DNA from 2 places in the Mycobacterium sp. NGS51 genome. Region 2 is predicted to be linked to the other one. Evidence: predicted binding sites of a transcription regulator. Region 2 holds the regulator's gene; the other holds the start of a gene.
The links. Region 2 encodes LexA, which represses DNA repair genes until DNA is damaged. Its sites were predicted from a motif close to CGAACANNTGTTCG; they were not measured.
Positions count from the first base shown of each region.

Region 1: cofD (2-phospho-L-lactate transferase) is a predicted target of LexA. The motif match lies at 2,397-2,410, and genes of this name have one in related genera.

Region 1 is NZ_JCALCV010000021.1:81,079-85,492, reverse strand. It holds gene AC5Y5W_RS21730 (phosphomannomutase/phosphoglucomutase) at 1-853, opposite strand, end outside; gene AC5Y5W_RS21725 (DUF3499 domain-containing protein) at 950-1,381, opposite strand; gene AC5Y5W_RS21720 (metallopeptidase family protein) at 1,534-1,956, shown strand; gene AC5Y5W_RS21715 (WhiB family transcriptional regulator) at 1,967-2,299, opposite strand; gene cofD (2-phospho-L-lactate transferase) at 2,678-3,667, shown strand; gene AC5Y5W_RS21705 (coenzyme F420-0:L-glutamate ligase) at 3,664-4,414, shown strand, end outside.
Region 2 is NZ_JCALCV010000015.1:65,377-69,790, forward strand. It holds gene AC5Y5W_RS18135 (LGFP repeat-containing protein) at 1-1,668, shown strand, start outside; gene lexA (transcriptional repressor LexA) at 1,676-2,377, opposite strand; gene AC5Y5W_RS18145 (LysM peptidoglycan-binding domain-containing protein) at 2,576-3,031, shown strand; gene nrdR (transcriptional regulator NrdR) at 3,194-3,658, shown strand; gene AC5Y5W_RS18155 (peroxynitrite isomerase) at 3,701-4,186, shown strand; gene AC5Y5W_RS18160 (PhzF family phenazine biosynthesis protein) at 4,197-4,414, opposite strand, start outside.

The sequences.
Region 1 (4,414 bases), on a different contig from region 2:
TGACGGTCGCGCCGATTTCTCGGGTGAGCTCGCGAGCGGCGACCAGTGCGGTCACCGTCGACGGCGACACCGGCCGGCCGCGCTCGTCGACCACGAAACACCGGTCGGCGTCGCCGTCGAAGGCCAGGCCGATATCGGCTTCGCTGGTCTGCACATGCTTTTGCAGGTCCACCAGATTGGCCGGGTCCAGCGGGTTGGCCTCGTGGTTGGGGAAGGTGCCGTCGAGCTCGAAGTACAACGGCAACAGGGTGATCGACTCGATGGCCCCCAGCACCGCCGGCGCGGTGTGGCCGGCCATGCCGTTGCCGGCGTCGACGGCCACCCGCAATGGACGCAGCCCGGAGGTGTCTACCAACGAGCGCAGGAAGGCGCCGTAGTCGGCCAGCACGTCCTGCTCGGTGATACTGCCCGGCGCGCCGTCGTAATGCGGGACGCCGGCGACGAGATCGTCGCGGATGGCGGTCAACCCGGTGTCGGCACCGACCGGCTTGGCCCCGGCCCGGCACATCTTGATGCCGTTGTAGGCGGCCGGGTTATGGCTGGCGGTGAACATCGCCCCGGGGCAGTCCAACGTGCCGGAGGCGAAGTAGAGCTGATCGGTGGATGCCAGGCCGATGCGGACGACGTCGAGACCCTGCTCGGCGACCCCTGTTGCGAACGCATCCGCCAACGACGGTGAGCTGTCCCGCATGTCGTAGCCGATGACGACCCGCCCGGCCTCGTCGTCGCGTACCAGCCTGGCGAAGGCTGCGCCGACGTCGGCGGCAAACGATTCGTCGATCTCGTCGTCGACCAAGCCCCGCACGTCATAAGCCTTGATCACACGGTTGACAGCCGCGGCGGGCCGAGACATGAAAAGGCTCCTGACTATGGGGACTCTTGGCCGTCAGCTTAGCCCGGCGAGGATGCAGGCCGGGTCGGCCCGCAAGCGTGCGGGCGATCGACCGGATTAATCGGCGGGGTCGGGGAGCACCCGCAGGTGACCGCGGCGACGCCCGGTGCCGGCGGGCCGTTGCGCGGTCGACGCCAGCACGCCGCCATCGGGCAGCGCGGGCGACACACCGCCGTTGTGAGCCTCGGAAAACCCGTTGACCGGTGGTCCGCTCGCCACCACCTCGCGGCCCTCACGCACCGCCTCGGCCAACGCGATCAAGTCGTCGTCGTCGGAATAGAGGGGCAGCGGGCCGGCATGCCGGACCAGCTCCCACCCACGCGGCGCCGTGATGCGGCTGGCGTGGCTGACGCACAAGTCCCAGGAGTGTGGCTCACGCGCGGTCGCGAGCGGGCCAACCACCGCCGTCGAGTCCGAGTAGACGAACGTCAGCGTCGCCACCGCGTAGTGCGGGCACCCCGGCCGACAGCAGCGACGCGGAAGATTCACGTTCGGAAGGCTATCGCGCCCAAAGGCCCCCACAGCGGCGGACACGCGCATTGCGGTCGGTCGCGATTCCCAACCGTTACCATCGGCGCGTGAGCGATTCGCGCAGCTCCGGCCGGTCGATACGCAGACCGGTTTCCCGCCGCGGTCGCGATATGCGCGGTCCCCTGCTGCCGCCGACGGTGCCGGGATGGCGCACGCGCGGCGAGCGGTTCGATATGGCGGTGCTCGAGGCCTACGAGCCCATCGAGCGCCGCTGGCAGGAGCGGTTGTCGGGGCTGGACGTGGCGGTCGACGAGATCCCGCGGATCTCGGCCAAGGATCCCGCCAGCGTGCAGTGGCCGCCCGAGGTGGTCGCCGACGGGCCCATCGCGCTGGCCAGGTTGATCCCCGCCGGTGTCGACGTGCGGGGCAGCGCCACCCGGGCGCGGATCGTATTGTTCCGCAAGCCGATCGAGCGACGAGCCAAAGACACTGTCGAGCTGGCCGACTTGCTGCACGAGATTCTGGTGGCGCAGGTGGCCACTTATCTGGACGTCGAACCCTCGGTCATCGACCCGACGATCGACGACGAGTAGCCCCGCGCGGCTAGATGATGCCGCGCTTGAGGCGGCGGCGTTCCCGTTCGGAAAGGCCACCCCAGATGCCGAAGCGCTCGTCGTGCGCCAAGGCGTATTCCAGGCACTCGGTGCGCACCTCGCAGCCCAGGCAGATCTTCTTGGCTTCGCGAGTGGAGCCGCCCTTTTCGGGAAAGAACGCCTCGGGGTCGGTTTGCGCGCACAAGGCGCGGTCTTGCCATTGGTCGGGTGTAAGCGGCGCCGGCTCAAAGACTTCCGGCGCTTCGGGCACCAAACTCAAATGGGGTCGTGCGGTGGCCCCCATCATCGCCGAGCCGGCAGTGGTGTGCGGTGTGCTTCCCATTAGGCCCCGAAGGTGTTCATAGGACATGCTCCGCCTCCTCACCTGGTTTCGTTGATCGTGAATGTCGCCACTGTTTTGATGTGCGGCCATCTCAATTCGAACAAACGATCGAATCTCGGTCTGCGACACCGAATCCGGCCGGCTAACCGGGAAATGACACTCATGAGATTACACACGTGTTAGCACCGCAGGTCAAGCGATTGGACGGAATTCCATATCATCTCGTGACCATTTTTTGATGGCACTGCCCCGGTTGACCCTCCGCGTGTCGGGCCCGGAGTGGTCGTCGACGCCTCTGCGCGGACCCGACCACCTCGCCGTCGCGTGCCTCACGCCGCCGTGCGGCGAGCATCCTCGTCGGGCGTACTGTCGTGCGATGTGAAGGTCACGGTTCTCGTTGGCGGGGTCGGCGGCGCCCGCTTCCTCATCGGTGTGCAACGGCTGCTGGGCCTGGGCCAATTTGCCTCCGGGCGGGCAGGCGACCAGCACGAACTGACCGCGATCGTCAACATCGGCGACGACGCCTGGATGCACGGCGTACGTATCTGCCCGGACCTGGACACCTGCATGTACACCCTGGGCGGCGGCGTCGACCCACAGCGCGGCTGGGGTCATCGCGACGAAACCTGGCACGCCAAGGAGGAACTGGTGCGCTACGGCGTCCAGCCGGACTGGTTCGAGCTTGGTGACCGCGATTTGGCGACCCATTTGGTGCGTACCCAGATGCTGCGGGCCGGCTATCCGCTGTCACAGATCACCGCGGCACTGTGCGATCGGTGGCAACCGGGCGCAACGCTGTTGCCGGTCAGCGATGACCGCTGCGAAACCCATGTGGTCATCACCGATCCCACCGACGGCGACCAACGCGCGATCCACTTCCAGGAATGGTGGGTGCGCTATCGCGCCCAGGTGCCCACCCATAGCTTCGCCTTTGTTGGCGCCGAAAAGGCAGAGGCGACAACCGAAGTCGTGGATGCGATCGTCGATGCCGATATCGTCCTGCTGGCGCCGTCCAACCCGGTGGTGAGCATCGGCGCCCTCCTGGCCATTCCCGGGGTCCGCGGTGCGTTGCGATCGACCAGTGCTCCCGTCGTCGGCTACTCCCCCATTGTCAGTGGAAAACCATTGCGCGGCATGGCCCATGAGTGCCTGACCGTCATCGGCGTGCCATCCACCGCCGAAGCGGTGGGTCGGCACTACGGCTCGCGTGCCGGCACCGGCATCCTGGATTGCTGGCTGATCCACGATGGTGACCATGCCGACATCGACGGTGTGGCGGTGCGCTCGATACCACTGCTGATGGCCGATCCCGATGCGACGGCGCAGATGGTCAGCGCCGGTTTGGAACTCGCAGGCGTGGCGGCGTGACCCCCGACGCCAAGCCAGAGCAGCGCAGCGCTCGCGAGCACGGCAGCGCGTCGGCGGTCGAAATCTTGCCCGTCACCGGCCTTCCTGAATTCCGCCCGGGCGACGATTTGAGCGCCGGGATCGCCGCGGCCGCACCCTGGCTGCGCGACGGCGACGTGGTCGTCGTCACCAGCAAGGTGGTGTCGAAGTGCGAGGGCCGACTGGTCCCAGCGCCCGACGACCCGGATGCGCGGGACACGTTGCGGCGCAAGCTCGTCGACAGCGAGGCGGTGCGAGTACTGGCCCGCAAGGGTCGCACACTGATCACCGAGAACCGACAGGGGCTGGTGCAGGCCGCTGCAGGCGTGGACGGCTCGAACGTCGGCGCCGCGGAGCTGGCGCTGTTGCCCGTCGACCCCGATTCCAGCGCCGCGGCGTTGCGCGCCCAGCTGCACGAGCGGCTGGGGATCACCGTCGCCGTGGTGATCACTGACACCATGGGTCGTGCTTGGCGCAACGGGCAGATCGACGCCACCGTCGGTTCGGCGGGTTTGGCGGTGCTGCACAACTATGCCGGTGCCGTCGACCCGCACGGCAACGAGCTGGTCGTCACTGAGGTCGCCGTGGCCGACGAGATCGCGGCGGCCGCCGATCTGGTCAAGGGCAAACTGACCGCGATCCCAGTGGCCGTGGTGCGCGGCCTGCCCATACTCGACGATGGCTCGACGGCGCGGCAATTGGTTCGGCCGGGCACCGAAGACCTGTTTT
Region 2 (4,414 bases):
GTTCTGGACAAGTACGAGTCCCTCGGCGGGCCTGCCAACAGCGACCTGGGTTTTCCCACGATCGACGAGGTGCCGGGGCTGGCCGGGCCCGATAGCCGAAACAGCACATTCTCGGCCGGCGACAAACCGGTGATTTTCTGGACGCCCGACCACGGTGCATACGTTGTGCGCGGCGCCATCAACGCCGCCTGGGACAAGCTCGGAAGCTCCGGCGGAGTGCTGGGCGTGCCGGTCGGCGACGAAACCTATGACGGCCAAGTCGCCACCCAGCTCTTCAGCGGCGGCCAGGTGTCGTGGAACCGGCAGACCAAGGCGTTCACCACCACTCCGCCCGAACTGGCCCAGCAACTGACCGGCCTGCAGGTGCCGATCGACCCGACCGCGGCCATCAACATGGCCTGGCGGGCCGCCGGCGGGGCATCCGGCCCGTTGGGCGCCAAGCAGGGCGGACAGTACCCGGTCGGCGACGACGGACAGGGCCAGAACTTCGTCGGCGGCAAGGTCTTCTTCAGCCCGGCCACCGGCGCCAATGCCGTCGAAAGCGAAGTGCTGGCCAAATACGAGTCGCTGGGCGGACCGGTCGGCAGCGACCTGGGCTTTCCCACCGCGAATGAGGCCGACGGCGGAATCAAGCCGGCCAGTCGGATCAGCACCTTCTCCGGCGCGGACAACCCGGTGATTTTCTGGACGCCCGACCACGGTGCGTTCGTCGTGCGCGGCGCCATGAAGGCCGCCTGGGACAAACTGGGCGGGGCAACCGGCCAACTCGGCGCCCCGGTGGGCGACGAGACGGTGGACCGCGACATCGTCGCGCAGAAGTTCACCGGGGGCAAGATCGCCTGGGACCGGGCGAAAAACACCTTCAGCACCGAACCGACCCAGCTGGCGTCGGCGTTGTCTGGACTGCAGGTACCGGGCCAGAACTTGCCTGCCGGATCGGCACAGCCTGCCGACACCGGCGCAAAGCGGGCCTGGCACGCGTGGTGGCTGTTGGTCATCATCCCCGTCCTGCTGCTGATCGCGCTGGTCGTGCTGGCCGCGCCGTGGTGGAGCCGTCGCCGCATGGCTCGCCGAGAGGGCCCGGTTTACGAGCCCGATCACGACATGGACGCCGGCTATGACGCCGAGCCGAAATCCCGTGTGCGCTGGGCAGCCGACGACGGCGAACCCGGCTCGTCGCCGTTCTCCGGCGGATACTCCGAAGCGGCTCCGGCGGCCGCCGCTGCCGGTCCGCCGGACAGCGGCTGGATGTCACCGGCCAGCGCTGGTTTCGATGAGCCACCGCCGAGCGCCGAAACCCCCAGTGGGGTAGCAGCTTCCGAGTTCGAGAGCGAGGCTGAGGCCGAGGACCCCGACGCGGTGGACACCGCGCCGACGCGAATCCCCACCGAAAGCGAAATAAGCGGCGGGCGACACGCGGCTACCGACGGCGCCGCGGAGGCCGAGAGTGAGGCTGACTCAGTGGCGCCGGTTGCCGCCGACCAGCCCGCGATTCACCTTCCGCTGCAGGACGCGCACGAAGCGCCCGACGGGTATCCGATCAAGGGCAATGTCAGCTTCGGCCTGTACTACACACCCGACAGCGCGCTGTACGACGACGCGTTCGCCGAAATCTGGTTCACCACCGAGGAAGTCGCCCAAGCCAACGGCTTCTCCAAGGCGACTTGACCCCGTTTCAGATTTTGCGAATGACGGTGACGACCTTGCCCAGTACGGCGGCGTCATTGCCCGGGATGGGGTCGAACGCCGGGTTGTGCGGCATCAGCCAGACCTGGCCGCCGGTGCGCTTGAACGTCTTGACGGTGGCCTCTCCGTCGATCATCGCCGCGACGATGTCGCCGTTGTCGGCCACGTTCTGCTGACGCACCACCACCCAGTCGCCGTCGCAGATCGCGGCGTCGACCATGGAGTCGCCGACCACCTTGAGCAGGAAGAGCGCACCCTCGCCCACCAGCTCACGAGGGAGTGGGAAGACGTCCTCGACGGCTTCCTCGGCGAGGATGGGGCCACCGGCAGCGATGCGCCCGAGGACGGGCACGAACGTGGGTTCCGGCAGCGCGTCCGAGCCTGACACGTCGGTGAGAACGGTGGGTCCGCTCGCGTCGTCGGCGCCACGGACGTCCACGGCGCGGGGCCGGTTGGGGTCTCGGCGCAAGTAGCCTTTGCGCTCCAGGGTGCGCAGTTGGTGAGCCACCGACGAGGTTGACGTCAGGCCCACGGCATCACCGATTTCCCGGATGCTGGGGGGATATCCGCGGCTGGTGACCGATGCGCGGATGACGTCCAAGATCGTGCGCTGCCGTTCGGTCAGCGTCGAATCCACGGATCGCTCGCGGCGGCCGCTACCGGCACCCGGGGTATGGCTGCTGTCGCTCATAGGTCCGAATGTAGCCGCGATCCAACGGAAACTCAAACATGTGTTCGAGGCGTGTCGCCACGGCGCTCCGGGGTTGTCGGACCCCCGTCTTATCGTGCTGCTGAGTATGCAACGAATCGATCACATGTTCGGAATTCGAACGTGCTATCGATTATAGTTCGAACAAGCGATCGATCAGCTGCGACGGAAGGGGTTCCCATGACAGTCATCGAGACGACCCGGCCCGGTACACCGCGTCGCAGTCAACCGGTCCGGATCCGCCCGGCCGGCCAGCAGAACCGGCCGCGGCCATCGAGGCCGCCCGTCGCGCCGCCGCGCTACCGGGGCACCGGTGTGCTGATGTCGACGGCGCCGCACCGGCCACGTCCCGTAACGCCGGCGACGACGGTGGCGCTGGCGCTGCTCGCCGGGGTGATCACCGTGTGGCTGGGCTTGGTGGCACAGTTCGGCGAGGCAGTGCAGAACCCGTCCGCGGACATGCCCGACCAACTTGCCGTGGTGCGCGTCGAACCAGGGGAGACGCTGCAGCACTTGGCCGGCCGAGTCGCGCCCGGCGCCCCGAGCGGTCAGGTCGCCGACCGCATCCGGGAACTCAACGGTCTGGACACTGCGACGCTGGCCGCCGGCCAGACCCTGATCGCACCGGTCGGCTGACCGGCAGCCGTGGACGGCGAAAACCGCGGTGGGTCAACGGTAGCCGCCGCCGAGGGCGCGCGGTGGGTGCCGATCGCGACGGCGCTGGGCCTGCGGGGAGCCGCGCGGGTACGCTCAGAAGGTTCTGAGATACCCGGCTATCAGCGCGGCGAAGGAGCGGCCATGCACTGTCCGTTCTGTCGTCACCCCGATTCAAGGGTGGTCGACTCCCGGGAAACCGATGAAGGCCAGGCGATCCGGCGTCGCAGATCGTGCCCCGAGTGCGGACGGCGGTTCACCACCGTCGAGACCGCGGTACTGGCTGTGGTCAAGCGCAGCGGTGTCACCGAACCATTCAGTCGCGAGAAAGTCATCAGCGGCGTACGGCGAGCATGCCAGGGCCGCCAGGTCGATGACGACGCGTTGAATCTGCTCGCCCAGCAAGTGGAAGACACCGTTCGGGCCAACGGATCGCCGGAAGTCGCCAGCCACGAGGTCGGGTTGGCAATCCTTGGCCCGTTGCGTGACCTCGACGAGGTGGCCTATCTGCGATTCGCCTCGGTGTACCGGTCGTTTTCCTCGGCCGACGATTTCGAACGGGAGATCGAGGCGCTGCGCGCGCATCGCGAGATATCAACTCCCAGTTAAGCCGCCGGGGGTGGCGGTCGTCGACGGACGTAGGCTGACCGCATGCCGGCCGACCTGCATCCTGATGTCGAAGCACTCGCCCCGCTGCTGGGCACCTGGGCCGGCCGCGGATCGGGGAAATACCCGACGATCGAGCCGTTCGACTACCTCGAGGAAGTCGTGTTCACCCATGTCGGCAAGCCGTTCTTGGCCTACGGCCAAAAGACGAAGGCGGCTACCGACGGCAAGCCGCTGCACGCCGAGACGGGCTATTTGCGGGTGCCGCAACCGGGCCAGCTCGAACTTGTCCTCGCTCATCCCAGTGGGATCACCGAAATCGAAGTCGGCACCTACACGGCGGCCGGCGACGTCATCGAAATCGACTTGACCGCATCGAAGATCGGCCTGACACCCACCGCCAAAGAGGTGACTGCGCTTGGACGGCGCTTCCGTATCGACGGCAACGAATTGTCGTATTCGCTGCAGATGGGCGCGGTCGGATTGCCGTTGCAACATCACCTTGCTGCCGTATTGCACCGGCAAGCCTGACTACCGGTGGTTAGACAAAGCGGGTGACGCCCTCGTTGACCACGCGACCCGCCACTCGAACCCAGCCTTCCGGGTTCCAGGTGGTCTGGATCAGCGAGCCCTTGCCCTGGGTGATGGTCAGGTCGCGGCTGAGATAGTCGGTGATCCGGACCGCAGCAGATCCCGTCGCCTCGTCTTCGGGCACACCCAAACCCGGCGCGAACATTCTGGAACGCAGCGATCCCGCCG